2 regions of the Streptomyces sp. NPDC004539 genome follow, and region 2 is predicted to be linked to the other one. Evidence: riboswitches for the same ligand, from Rfam matches in the RefSeq annotation. Region 2 holds a riboswitch; the other holds the start of a gene.
What was found. A riboswitch is a leader RNA that binds a small molecule or an ion and turns the genes downstream of it on or off. The one in region 2 is predicted to bind glycine.
Positions count from the first base shown of each region.

Region 1: linked by a shared signal. The riboswitch ahead of gcvP (aminomethyl-transferring glycine dehydrogenase) and the one ahead of gcvT (glycine cleavage system aminomethyltransferase GcvT) in region 2 are both predicted to bind glycine.

Region 1 covers NZ_JBEXLS010000057.1:6,554-13,428, forward strand. The annotation lists gene ABZX85_RS49955 (FHA domain-containing protein) at 1-35, shown strand, start outside; gene ABZX85_RS49960 (MerR family transcriptional regulator) at 76-813, shown strand; gene ABZX85_RS49965 (bifunctional nuclease family protein) at 898-1,371, shown strand; gene ABZX85_RS49970 (MerR family transcriptional regulator) at 1,608-2,255, shown strand; gene ABZX85_RS49975 (DNA polymerase IV) at 2,325-3,671, shown strand; gene ABZX85_RS49980 (PRC-barrel domain-containing protein) at 3,705-4,079, opposite strand; glycine riboswitch at 4,202-4,296, shown strand; gene gcvP (aminomethyl-transferring glycine dehydrogenase) at 4,473-6,875, shown strand, end outside.
Region 2 covers NZ_JBEXLS010000001.1:198,022-204,896, forward strand. The annotation lists gene ABZX85_RS00915 (ABC transporter permease) at 1-45, opposite strand, end outside; gene ABZX85_RS00920 (enhanced serine sensitivity protein SseB C-terminal domain-containing protein) at 342-1,139, opposite strand; gene ABZX85_RS00925 (enhanced serine sensitivity protein SseB) at 1,249-2,025, opposite strand; gene ABZX85_RS00930 (AAA family ATPase) at 2,096-2,749, opposite strand; glycine riboswitch at 2,937-3,035, shown strand; gene gcvT (glycine cleavage system aminomethyltransferase GcvT) at 3,206-4,330, shown strand; gene gcvH (glycine cleavage system protein GcvH) at 4,396-4,773, shown strand; gene glyA (serine hydroxymethyltransferase) at 4,786-6,051, shown strand; gene ABZX85_RS00950 (L-serine ammonia-lyase) at 6,111-6,875, shown strand, end outside.

The sequences.
Region 1 (6,875 bases), on a different contig from region 2:
GGCTGGTCTTCTACGCGAGCCAGCGCGGTTACTGACCCGCCCCGGACTCGTCCGGGGATTTCCCAGGGAAGGTCCATGCTGAGAACACCGAGGGGCGGTGCCGGAGACGGCACCGCCGCCACGGAGGCCGGGCCGATGAGCATCGGCGCCGTGCTGAACGTGCTGCGGGACGAATTCCCCGAAGTCACCGTCTCCAAGATCCGCTTCCTGGAGTCGGAAGGGCTCGTCGAGCCCCAGCGGACCCCCTCGGGGTACCGCAAGTTCAGCCCGCAGGACGTCGAGCGGCTCGCTCGCATCCTGCGGCTCCAGCGGGACCACTACCTGCCGCTCAAGGTCATCCGGGAGCATCTGGAGGCCCTGGAGCGCGGCGAGGCCGTTCCGCTGCCGACCGTGGGCAGGCAGCGGGACGGGGAACCGGTCACGGACCCCGCCGACACCCCCACCGTCGCCCGCATCGGCCGCGCCGAGCTGCTGGCCGCCGCCGGCATCGAGGAGCGGGACCTCGCCGAGTGGGAGTCCTACGGCCTCGTCGTCCCCCTGGAGGACGGCGTGTACGACGCCGAGACGGCCACCGTCGCCGCGCTCGTCGTCGAACTCGGGCGCTTCGGCATCGAGCCGCGACACCTTCGGGTGATGAAGGCGGCGGCCGATCGCGAGGCCGGTCTCGTCGACCAGGTCGTCGCCCCGCTGAGGCTCCACCGCAACCCCCAGACGAGGGCCCACGCCCAGGCCCGTACGAAGGAACTCGCCGGGCTCACGGTCCGGCTGCACTCCGCGCTGGTGCAGACCGCTCTCGGCGTGCGACTGCCCTGACACGGGGCGTTCGCCCTGGGCGGATCGGCCGTCCGGCAGGGGCCCGACTACCCAAACGTCCCGGGCACGGCCTAGGGTTGCTGTGTGAACGAGCTCGATGTCGTAGGTGTCCGGGTCGAAATGCCCTCCAACCAACCGATCGTGCTCCTGCGTGAAGTGGGAGGCGACCGTTACCTCCCCATCTGGATCGGGCCCGGGGAGGCGACCGCGATCGCCTTCGCCCAGCAGGGCATGGCCCCCGCCCGGCCGCTCACCCACGACCTGTTCAAGGACGTGCTGGAGGCCGTCGGCCAGGAGCTGACCGAAGTGCGGATCACGGACCTCAGGGAGGGCGTCTTCTACGCCGAGCTGGTCTTCGCCAGCGGCGTCGAGGTCAGCGCCCGCCCGTCCGACGCCATAGCGCTCGCCCTGCGCACCGGCACGCCGATCTACGGCAGCGACACGGTGCTCGACGACGCGGGCATCGCCATCCCGGACGAGCAGGAGGACGAGGTGGAGAAGTTCCGCGAGTTCCTCGACCAGATCTCGCCCGAGGACTTCGGCACCAGCAACCAGTGACGCCCGCGCGCCGGACACTCGTCGGTGACGATGTCGTCTCGGTTCGGCAATTGCCAGCGGCCAGTGAGAGCGTCCTACGGGATCGCCTCAGCGCATTCGGCTAGCCTTTCCCCGCGATGGGGTACGGGAAACCACTCCCAGGGTGATTATCACTCGGCGTGCCGAGTGTGGCGATCGTTGACGCACCCCTGGTGACTGCCTACCGTCGAGAAGGCAGGTCAAGGACGGAGGTCGGCGTGAGCATCAGCGGCGACGGTACGGCTGGGGGAGCCCCCGGACGAGGGTTCGGGGGAAACGGCCCGTACCGGCTTCACGGCAGCGCGCCCGATCACGCTCCTCGGCGTCCGGCGGCCGTGCCGAGCAGCAGCGAGGGGGCGGCGGCGATGGCGTCCGAGGAGATCGGCTATCGAGGTCCGACGGCGTGTGCCGCCGCGGGCATCACCTACCGGCAACTGGACTACTGGGCGCGCACGGGGCTCGTCGAGCCCAGCGTGCGGGCCGCCTACGGGTCGGGGACCCAGCGGCTCTACAGCTTCCGGGACGTCGTCGTCCTGAAGATCGTGAAGCGCTTCCTGGACACGGGCGTGTCGTTGCAGAACATCCGCGGCGCGGTCCTGCATCTCAAGGAGCGCGGCTTCCGCGACCTGGAGCGCATGACCCTGATGAGCGACGGCGCGACGGTGTACGAGTGCACCTCGCCGGACGAGGTCCACGCGCTGCTCCAGGGCGGTCAGGGGGTCTTCGGGATCGCCGTCGGCGTGGTCTGGCGGGACGTCGAGGGCGCGCTGTCGCAACTGCACGGCGAGCGGGTCGACACCGGCGAGACCCTGGTCGGCCACAACCCCTCGGACGAGCTGGCGAGGCGGCGGCACAAGGCCGTCTGACGGCGGTCGCCGCGAGCTTCGGGCGCGTGTTCGGTGCCGTTGTCAGTGGCGTGGTGCAGCATCGGAGATGTGAGAAACGCGCCGACGGTCCTGCATCTCGACATGGACGCCTTCTACGCCTCGGTGGAGCAGGCGGCCAAGCCGAGTCTGCGCGGCAAGGCGGTCGTGGTGGGCGGGCTCGGGCCGCGCGGGGTGGTGGCGACCGCGTCGTACGAGGCGCGGGTGTTCGGGGTGAACTCGGCGATGCCGATGGCGCAGGCGCGCAGGCTCGCGCCGAACGCCGCGTATCTGATCCCGCGGTTCGGGGTCTACCGGGCGATCAGCGAGCAGGTGATGGCGCTGCTGCGGGCGCTGTCGCCGCTGGTGGAGCCGCTCAGCCTGGACGAGGCGTTCGTGGACCTGGAGGCCGAGGGGGCGGCCTGGGACAGCGCGTCGGCCCGGGAGACGGGGAGCAGGCTCCGGGCGGGCATACGGGCCATCACGGGGCTCACGGGGTCGGTGGGGCTCGCCGCGTCCAAGATGCTCGCGAAGATCGCCTCCGAGCGGGCCAAGCCGGACGGCCTCGTCCTGATCGAGCCGGGCACCGAGCGGGCGCTGCTCGGGCCGATGCCGGTGCGGACGCTGCCCGGGGTCGGCCCGGCCACCGGCGACCACCTGCGGCGGGCCGGGATCGTCACGGTCGACGAGATCGCCGAGGCCGGTGAGGACGAACTGGTCCGCCTCCTCGGCAAGGCACACGGCCACGGGCTGTACGCGATGGCGCTCGCGCGCGACGACCGGCCCGTGGTCGCCGAGCGGGAGACCAAGTCGGTGTCCGTGGAGGACACGTACGACGTGGACATCCACGACCGGCTGCGGGTCGGCTTCGAGGTGCGGCGGCTCGCGGAGCGGTGTGTGCGCCGGCTGCGGGAGGCCGGTCTGTCGGGGCGGACGATCGTGCTCAAGGTGCGGCGGTACGACTTCTCGACGCTGACCCGGTCCGAGACGCTGCGCGGGCCCACCGACGACCTCGCGGTGGTGCGGGAAGCCGCGGCTCGGCTGCTGGACTCGGTGGACACGACGGGCGGGGTGCGGCTGCTCGGGGTCGGGGTGTCGGGGCTCGCCGACTTCACGCAGGAGGACCTGTTCGCGCAGGCCGCCGAGGAGGTGCGGGACGACGAGGAGGAGACCGAGGCGCCCGGGGAGGAGACCGTCGACGCCGGGCCCGCGGAGCACCGGTGGCGGCCGGGGGAGGACGTCAGGCACGCCGGGTTCGGGCCCGGCTGGGTGCAGGGCAGCGGGGTGGGGCGGGTGACCGTGCGGTTCGAGACGCCGGGGGACACCGAGCCGGGGCGGGTGCGGACGTTCCGGGTCGACGACCCCGAGCTGGAGCCGGCCGAGGCGCTGCCGCTGGTGCCGGGGGCGGCCCGGGTCTAGGGGTGCCCCCCGGCTGGTGCCCTCGGCCTGTCGTCAGGAGGTGGTGTCGTCGCCCGCGATGGTGCCGAAGTCCCGGTCCTCCGGCGGGGTCGGGGCGACGGTGTCCATGCCGTAGTGGTGGTACAGCTGGAGCTCCTGGGCGGGGGAGAGGTGGCGGCCCACGCCGAAGTCGGGGGCGTCCTTGATGAGGGCGCGCTCGTAGGGGACGTGCAGGGTGCCCTCGACGAGGCGGCTGGGCTCCAGGGGGACGAAGGCGTCGCGGGTGAAGATGCCGGTCCTTATGGCCGCCCACTCGGGGACGCCGGTCGCGTCGTCGAGGTAGACCTCGTCGATGGTGCCGATCTTCGTGCCGTTGCGGTCGTACGCCTTGCGGCCGATCAGGTTGCGCGGATCGATGTCGGTCTGCACGGGCCCTCCACTGGTCGCAAGCCGGTTGAAAGTCGTCGTAAGCACTACGAAAGAGCACTTCTGGTCCGGGGGCCACTCGAAGGCCGGGGCGTTGACCTCGCTGGTAGGGTGAAAGTGGCTGTCGACCCTGTGCGGGAGAGTCCTCCGGAGAGTTCGGGGGCGCCGAAGGAGCAACTCCTCCCCGGAATCTCTCAGGCCCACGTACCGCACGGACGAGGTCACTCTGGAAAGCAGAGCGGGTGTCGACGGCGTCCGCTCTCACCGACGGTGAAAGCCGGGCGTCCTCGGGCGGCCGGTGAAGCTCTCAGGTCAGATGACAGAGGGGGAGGCCGTTCGGGCACCCCGCTGGCGTGGTGCCCCCCAAGGTCGTCTCAGACCAGGAGGCCCCCCGAAATGACCGTCCCTCGCACCCCGCTCAGCGTCCTCGAACAGGGCGTTCCCTTCGAGCAGCGCCATATCGGGCCCGACCGCGAGGCCCAGGACAAGATGCTCGCGCAGGTGGGCTACGGCTCGCTCGACGAGCTGACCGCCGCCGCCGTGCCGGACGCCATCAAGAACGTCGCCGCGCTGGACCTGCCGCGGGCGCGGACCGAGGCCGAGGTGCTCGCCGAGCTGAGAGGGCTGGCCGACCGCAACCAGGTGCTCGGCTCGATGATCGGCCTCGGCTACTACGGGACGTTCACGCCGCCCGTGATCCTGCGGAACGTGATGGAGAACCCCGCCTGGTACACGGCGTACACGCCCTATCAGCCGGAGATCTCTCAAGGACGACTTGAGGCCCTGCTCAACTTCCAGACGATGGTGGCCGACCTGACCGGGCTGCCGACCTCCGGGGCGTCGCTGCTGGACGAGGGGACGGCCGCCGCCGAGGCGATGGCGCTGTCGCTGCGGATGGGGAAGAACAAGAAGGGGCTCTTCCTCGTCGACGCGGACGTCTTCCCGCAGACCGTCGCCGTGCTGCGGACCCGGGCCGAACCGACGGGCGTCGAGGTCGTCGTCGCCGATCTCGCCGAGGGGATTCCGGCCGAGGTCGCCGGGCGGGAGATCAACGGGGTGCTGATCCAGTACCCGGGCGCCTCCGGCGTCGTACGCGACATTGAGCCGTTGATCGAGCGGGCGCACGAGCTGGGGGCGCTCGTCACCGTCGCGGCGGATCTGCTGGCGCTGACGCTGCTGAGGTCTCCCGGGGAGCTGGGGGCGGACATCGCGGTCGGGACGACGCAGCGGTTCGGGGTGCCGATGGGGTTCGGCGGGCCGCACGCCGGATACATGGCCGTCCACGAGAAGTTCGCGCGGAGCCTGCCCGGGCGGCTCGTCGGGGTGTCCGTCGACGCGGACGGGAACCGGGCGTACCGGCTGGCGCTCCAGACGCGTGAGCAGCACATCCGGCGGGAGAAGGCGACCAGCAACATCTGTACGGCGCAGGTGCTGCTGGCGGTGATGGCCGGGATGTACGCCGTCTACCACGGGCCCGAGGGGCTGCGCGGGATCGCCTGGAAGACGCACCGGTACGCCACCGTCCTCGCCGAGGGGCTGAGGGCGGGGGGCGTCGAGGTGGTCCACGCCGCCTACTTCGACACGGTGCTGGTGCGGGTGCCCGGTGCCGCCGCCGCGGTCGTGGAGCACGCCCGGATCGGTGGGGTGAACCTGCGGTTCATCGACGCCGACCACGTCTCGGCCGCCTGCGACGAGACCACCACGCGGGAGCAACTGGCCGCCGTGTGGGAGGCGTTCGGGGTCTCCGGGGACGTCGACGCGCTGGACGCCTCGGCTCAGGAGGTGCTGGCCGAGGGGGCGTTGCGGCGGGACGAGATCCTGACGCACCCCGTGTTCCGCCGGCACCGGTCCGAGACGGCCATGCTGCGCTACCTGCGCAGGCTCGCCGACCGGGACTACGCGCTCGACCGGGGGATGATCCCGCTCGGGTCCTGCACGATGAAGCTCAACGCGACGACCGAGATGGAGCCGGTGACCTGGCCCGAGTTCGGGCAGCTGCACCCCTTCGCGCCGGTCGAGCAGGCCGGCGGGTACCTCACGCTCATCCGGGAGCTGGAGGAGCGGCTCGCGGAGGTCACCGGGTACGACAAGGTGTCGTTGCAGCCGAACGCCGGGTCCCAGGGGGAGCTGGCGGGGCTGCTCGCCGTACGGGCCTATCACCGGGCCAACGGGGACGCGGGGCGGACGGTGTGTCTGATTCCGTCGTCCGCGCACGGGACGAACGCGGCGAGCGCGGTGATGGCCGGGATGAAGGTCGTCGTCGTGAAGACCTCCGAGGACGGCGAGGTCGACGTCGAGGATCTGCGGGCGAAGATCGGGCAGTACCGGGACGAGCTCGCCGTACTGATGATCACGTACCCGTCCACCCACGGGGTGTTCGAGGAGCACGTCGGGGAGATCTGCGGGCTCGTGCACGAGGCGGGCGGGCAGGTGTATGTCGACGGGGCGAACCTGAACGCGCTGGTCGGGCTGGCGAAGCCGGGGCACTTCGGCGGGGACGTCTCGCACCTGAACCTGCACAAGACGTTCTGCATCCCGCACGGCGGGGGCGGGCCCGGGGTCGGGCCGGTCGCCGTGCGGGCGCATCTCGCGCCGTACCTGCCCAATCACCCCTTGCAGAGCGAGGCCGGTCCCGAGACCGGGGTCGGGCCGATCTCCGCCGCGCCCTGGGGCTCGGCCGGGATTCTGCCGATCTCCTGGGCCTATGTGCGGCTCATGGGCGGCGAGGGGCTCACCCGGGCCACCCAGGTCGCCGTCCTCTCCGCGAACTACCTCGCGAAGCGGCTGGAGCCGCACTTC
Region 2 (6,875 bases):
CTGTGCTCCGGCCTCCGACCCGGTGGTCTCGATCGGTGCGGTCACAGTGGACTGACCCCTCCCGCCGGTGGTGACCGGCCTTACTCGCGTCTTATGGGAGGCGAGTCTTCAACGCGCCCGCGATCACGCGCCAGATGTGGCGGCGAAAGTATGCACAAACGTGATGCCGACCGAGAGATTCCGCTATCCGAACAGCGGGTTACAACCGCCGGACGAGTGCAATTCGGCAAAAAGGGGCGAGGAAACGTTTTAGGGTTCACGCTACGCGCGGAGATCAAGGAGCGCCGATGTGACGAACGGGTTTCCTGAGATGACGGTGTGTCAGAGGTTCGGGTGGGGCGTCAGTACGCGCCCGGTGCGGCCGGGTAGCCGTAGCCGGCCGCCGGGGACTGCTGGGCCGGGGCGTGCGCCTCGCGGTCGTAGAACGGGCGGGCGTTGGCCCGCATCCACATGACGACCGGGTCGTAGGCGTCGGTCATCGCGACCGTCGACACCGGCAGGCCGTCCGGTACGGCGCCGATCGACTGCTGCATCATCGCGCGCACCGCGTCGACGGACTGCGGGGACGTGTCGTAGACGTCCAGGCCGATCGAGAGGTACGGCTGGCCGAGCGCGGGCTGGACCCAGGCGCGGCGCAGGGCCCTGATCGCGGGGGTGCGGTGGGCGTTCTGGCCGAGGAGGGCGTAGAAGTGCGGGATCTCGACCGCCGGGTCCGACAGGCGCAGCGGGCCGGGGGGCTGGCGGTCCAGGCCCGTCGCGATCCGGCGCAGGTCCGCCCAGGGGACGCCGACGCCGCCGCCCGGCGCGTGCGGGTTCAGCCACAGGCCGTGCCGGTCGGGGTAGAGCGTGCGGGCCGCGTCGAGGCCGTCCACCACTTCGTACGAGCGGTTCCAGCCGCTCGCGGAGAGCTCCTGGGCGGAGGTGACGGCGGGGGCGTACGCGTGGCCGTCGACCTCCATCGAGCCGTACTGGGCGTCCGGGGAGCCGGCCTGGCCGTGCCACAGGAGCATCCAGATCTGGCCGGTCGTCGGGGTGGAGAGCGCGCGCAGGAGTGCCTCGTAGGCGTCGTAGCGGCCAGGCGTGACCTGGCGCAGCATGTGCTCGACCTGGCCGGTCGCAGCGGTGCCGCTCACGCTCACGCTCACGTCTTTACCGCCCCTTCGTGAGTTGCCCCATGTGTGCCGTTGCCCTGCGTCGTGGTCAAGCTTAAGCGCCTGCCGGGAGTTCGCCGTTTGTGCGCGGGCGGGTTCAGGCGGCCCGCGTGTAGAAGGGCCGCACGTTTCCCTTCATCCACACCCCCACCGGGTCCTCCGCGACGTCGAGCAGGATCAGGTTGACCTGCCAGCCGATCGGGACGCGGCCGAGGGCGCGGCCCAGGGCGTCCAGCGGGCGTTCGCGGAAGTCGCCCTCCCACTGGCCGAGTTCGACGCCCACGAACAGCACGGGCGCCGCCGTCTCGATCGCCGCCAGGCAGCGGCGGGCGGTCAGGACCGTGCCGGTCGCCTCGAACTCCTTGGACGCCTCGGCGAGGAAGTCCATCGGGTCGTCCTGCCAGTCCGGCTCGAAGAGGCGCACGCGGGCGCCGGAGGCCGTCCCGTCGAGGACGGTGCGCCCGCCCCGGCAGAGCTCCGCGACGGCGGCGGGCGGGAGGGGGACGCCTACGACGCCGTCGGGGTTGAGGGCGATGCCGACCTGGGGGGGCAGGCCCTTGGCGAACTCGACGGCCGGGGCGATCGTGAACGACATGTGGGCGCCGGTGACCTGGCGGAACTGTTCCTCGGAGGTGAAGACGGGGACGTACGTCCCGCCGCCGACGTCGATCGTGGGGAGGTCGAGGGGGCCGGTGCGGGGGCCGCCGCCGTTGGGCAGGGGGACCCAGACGAAGCTGCGCGCGAGGACCTCGATTATTCGGGCCCCGGCGGACGGCACGCCCAGGGAGGCGGAGAGCACCTCCTCCAGTTCGTTGCCCGGCCAGCCGCCGTGGGGATAGGGGTGTGGGGATGCCGGGACACCCAGGAAGTCCATCGCTGTCCACCGTCTGCTGAAAACCGCTGTCGAAGAGGAAAAGCTTAAAGGCGTACCGGCCGTGGCGGGGTCAGCCGGTGAAAGCGATCCTGCGCAGGACGTCCACCGCGTCCCGGTCGAGCAGCACCGCGGCCTGGCAGCCGTCCGGGAGTTTCCCCTTCTCGACCGCCCCGACCAGGCGGGACGCGGCGCGGCGGTGGCGCAGGAAGGCGTACCGGGAGACTCCCCGGCCGCGTTCGCGCTGGCCCTCCAGCGCGGTGTCCGGGGTGACGTCCAGGAGGAGGAGGTGCAGGGTGCCGCCCCGGCGGCGGGCCTCCCGGGCGAGCCAGGCCCGTACCCAGGACTGGGTGCCGCAGTCGTGGACGACGACGCCCTCGCCGGAGCGCAGGACCCGCCACAGGCCCGCGTAGTGGGCGAGGCGGACGAGGGGGCGGTAGACGGCGTACGGCAGGAAGCGGGGCGTGCGCGCGTCCCAGCGGTCGCGGGTGTCCTGGGAGTCGATGCGGGTGCCGTGCACCGCGCGGCGCATCAGCGTGGACTTGCCGCTGCCGGGCAGGCCGGTGACGACGACGAGGTCGCGGGGGCCGAAGAGCAGGGCGTGCGGGCTGTGGCCGGCGCGGTCGCGCAGGTCGCGGACGACCGGGGCGGGGCGCTCGGCGCAGGTCCCCCGCTGGGCGGGCAGCGCGAGCGCCGAGGTCGTCGCGTACGCCGTGGTCCTGTTCACCGTGATTCGTCCTCCCCTTGGAGCGGCCCCGTCGGTTACGGGTCTCCCCATTGACAGTAAAGAGAAGGTAATGGATTCTGTCTCGCGATTTCATGCGCTTCCTGCCACAGCCCGGTTACAGATGTGGGCCTGCCGCGCGGCGGGGTCGGCGTGCGATGATGGCCGCGCCAACTGCATACCGGCCGTTCGAATCCGCGCGGGAGAGTTCCCAGCCTTGTGTCGCTGGGGCGCCGAAGGAGCAAGTCCCTCCCTTGAATCTCTCAGGCACCGTTACCGCGTGGGCGAGGCACATCTGAAAAGCGGGCCGCCTGCGGTGGCCCCACCCAAGGTGCAAGCCGTGTTCCCTCCGAGGGTCACGGCGAACCTCTCAGGTTCCGATGACAGATGGGGAGGAGCTTCCTGTTTCCGGACGGGAAGCCCTTTGCCCACCCGTCGCACCTGGGAGACGAACCTCCGATGACCAGCAGCTCCGCCGCCCCGCGCCGTACCGCGCTCGACGCCCTGCACCGTTCGCTGGGCGCGACCATGACCGATTTCGCCGGCTGGGACATGCCCCTGCGCTACGGCTCGGAGCGCGAGGAGCACACCGCCGTCCGCACGCGGGCCGGCCTCTTCGACCTCTCGCACATGGGCGAGATCACCGTCACCGGCCCGCAGGCCGCCGCCCTGCTGAACCACGCCCTGGTCGGCGATCTCGCGGCGGTCGGCGTGGGCCGGGCCCGCTACACGATGATCTGCCGGGCCGACGGCGGCATCCTGGACGACCTGATCGTCTACCGGCTCGCCGAGACCGAGTTCATGGTCGTCGCCAACGCCTCGAACGCGCAGGTCGTGCTGGACGCGCTGACCGAGCGGTCCGCCGGGTTCGACGCGGCCGTCCGCGACGACCGGGACGCGTACGCGCTGCTCGCCGTGCAGGGGCCGGAGGCGGCGGGGATCGTGGGCGCGCTCACGGACGCCGACCTGAAGGGCCTCAAGTACTACGCCGGGCTGCCGGGGACGGTCGCCGGGGTGCCGGCGCTGATCGCGCGCACCGGGTACACGGGCGAGGACGGCTTCGAGCTGTTCGTCGCGCCGTCGGACGCGGTCGCGCTGTGGGAGGCGCTGAGCGCCGAGGGCGCCGCCGCGGGCCTCGTCCCCTGCGGGCTGTCCTGCCGGGACACCCTGCGCCTGGAGGCGGGCATGCCGCTGTACGGGCACGAGCTGTCGACGTCCCTGACGCCCTTCGACGCCGGGCTCGGGCGGGTCGTGAAGTTCGCCAAGGAGGGCGACTTCGTGGGCCGCGAGGCGCTCACCGAGGCCGCCGAGCTGGCCTCGCGCCGTCCGCCCCGGGTCCTGGTCGGCCTGATCGCCGAGGGCCGCCGCGTCCCGCGCGCCGGGTACGACGTCGTCGTGGGCGGCGAGGTGGTCGGCGAGGTGACGTCCGGCGCCCCCTCCCCCACGCTGGGCCGGCCGATCGCGATGGCGTACGTCGACGCCGCGCACTCCGCGCCGGGGACGGCCGGGGTCGGCGTGGACATCCGAGGCAGCCACGAGCCGTACGAGGTCGTGGCTCTGCCGTTCTACCAGCGCCAGAAGTGATCCTTCCAGGTCACGCAAGCGTCCCGCTTACCGAGCACTCCCCCGCGTACAGGAGAATTCAGGCCATGAGCAACCCCCAGAACCTGCGCTACAGCAAGGAACACGAGTGGCTGTCGGCCGCCGAGGACGGCGTCGCGACGGTCGGTATCACCGAGCACGCGGCGAACGCGCTCGGTGACGTCGTCTTCGTCGAGCTCCCGGCGGTCGGTACGGCCGTGACCGCGGGCGAGTCCTGCGGCGAGCTGGAGTCGACCAAGTCGGTGAGCGAGCTGTACGCGCCGGTGTCCGGTGAGATCACCGAGGTCAACGCGGATGTCACGGAGGACCCGTCGCTGGTCAACTCCGAGCCGTTCGAGGGTGGTTGGCTCTTCAAGGTGCGGATCACGGACGAGCCGGGCGACCTGCTCTCCGCCGACGAGTACACCGCTTTCACCGCCGGCTGAGGAGTCGTCCCCATGTCTGTCCTGAACACGTCCCTGCACGAGCTGGACCCGGAGATCGCCGCGGCGGTCGACGCGGAGCTGAACCGGCAGCAGTCGACCCTGGAGATGATCGCCTCGGAGAACTTCGCTCCGCTCGCGGTCATGGAGGCGCAGGGGTCGGTCCTCACCAACAAGTACGCCGAGGGGTACCCGGGGCGCCGCTACTACGGCGGCTGCGAGCACGTCGACGTCGCCGAGCAGATCGCGATCGACCGGGTCAAGGAGCTGTTCGGCGCGGAGTACGCGAACGTCCAGCCGCACTCCGGGGCGTCCGCGAACCAGGCGGCGCTGTTCGCGCTGGCGCAGCCCGGGGACACGATCCTGGGGCTCGACCTCGCGCACGGCGGCCACCTCACGCACGGGATGCGGCTGAACTTCTCCGGCAAGCAGTTCAACGTGGTCGCCTACCACGTCTCCCCGGAGACGGGTCTCGTGGACCTCGCCGAGGTGGAGCGGCTCGCGCTGGAGCACCGGCCGAAGGTGATCATCGCGGGCTGGTCGGCGTACCCGCGTGAGCTGGACTTCGCGGAGTTCCGGCGGATCGCGGACGCCGTCGAGGCGTACCTGTGGGTCGACATGGCGCACTTCGCCGGGCTCGTCGCGGCGGGGCTGCACGCGAACCCGGTGCCGTACGCGGACGTCGTCACGTCCACCACGCACAAGACGCTCGGCGGGCCGCGCGGCGGGATCATCCTCGCCAAGAAGGAGTTCGCGAAGAAGCTGAACTCCTCGGTGTTCCCCGGCTTCCAGGGCGGTCCGCTGGAGCACGTCATCGCCGCGAAGGCCGTGTCGTTCAAGGTGGCGGCCTCCGAGGAGTTCAAGGAGCGCCAGCGCCGGACGGTGGAGGGCGCGCGGATTCTCGCCGAGCGGCTGACGGCGGCGGACGCGCGGGAGGCGGGCGTGAACGTCCTGTCCGGCGGGACCGACGTGCATCTGATCCTCGTCGACCTGCGGGAGTCCGCACTGGACGGGCAGCAGGCGGAGGACCGGCTCCACGAGGTCGGGATCACCGTCAACCGCAACGCCGTCCCGAACGACCCGCGTCCGCCGATGGTGACGTCGGGGCTGCGCATCGGGACGCCCGCGCTCGCGACGCGCGGCTTCACGGCCGAGGACTTCACCGAGGTCGCGGACGTCATCGCGCAGACGCTGAAGCCGGCGTACGACGCGGAGGGGCTCCGTATCCGGATCAAGGCGCTGGCGGACAAGCACCCGCTGTACCCCGGGCTGAGCAAGTAGTTCTTCTCGCGGGGGCACCCGACGGCGTGTGCCCCCGCCCTTTCTGGTTGGAGTTCCCCGTGGCCATCTCTGTGTTCGACCTCTTCTCGGTCGGCATCGGACCTTCGAGTTCCCACACGGTCGGGCCGATGCGGGCGGCCGGGATGTTCGCCCGCCGGCTGCGGGGCGAGGGGCTGCTGGAGTCGGTCGCGTCGGTCCGTACGGAGCTGTACGGGTCGCTGGGCGCGACCGGGCACGGGCACGGCACGCCGAAGGCCGTCCTCCTCGGTCTTGAGGGGAACTCGCCGCGCACGGTCGACGTCGAGCACGCGGACGAGCGGGTGGAGGAGATCAAGTCCGCCGGTTCGCTGCGGCTGCTGGGCGAGCGGGAGATCCCGTTCTCGTTCGACGACGATCTGGTCCTGCACCGGCGCAAGGCGCTTCCGTACCACGCCAACGGCATGACGATCTGGGCGTTCGACGCGCAGGGCGCCGAGCTGCTGCGCCGGACGTACTACTCGGTCGGCGGCGGGTTCGTGGTGGACGAGGAGGCGGTCGGGGCGGACCGCATCAAGCTCGACGACACGGCCCTCAAGTACCCCTTCCGTACCGGTGACGAACTCCTGCGCCTCACCAAGGAGACGGGCCTGTCGATCTCCTCGCTGATGCTGGAGAACGAGCGGGCCTGGCGGACCGAGGACGAGATCCGGGCCGGGCTGCTGGACATCTGGCACGTCATGCAGGCGTGCGTGTCGCGGGGGATGTCCCGGGAGGGAATCCTCCCCGGGGGTCTGCGAGTTCGCCGCCGCGCTTCGATGACGGCCCGTCAGCTCCGGGCGGAGGGC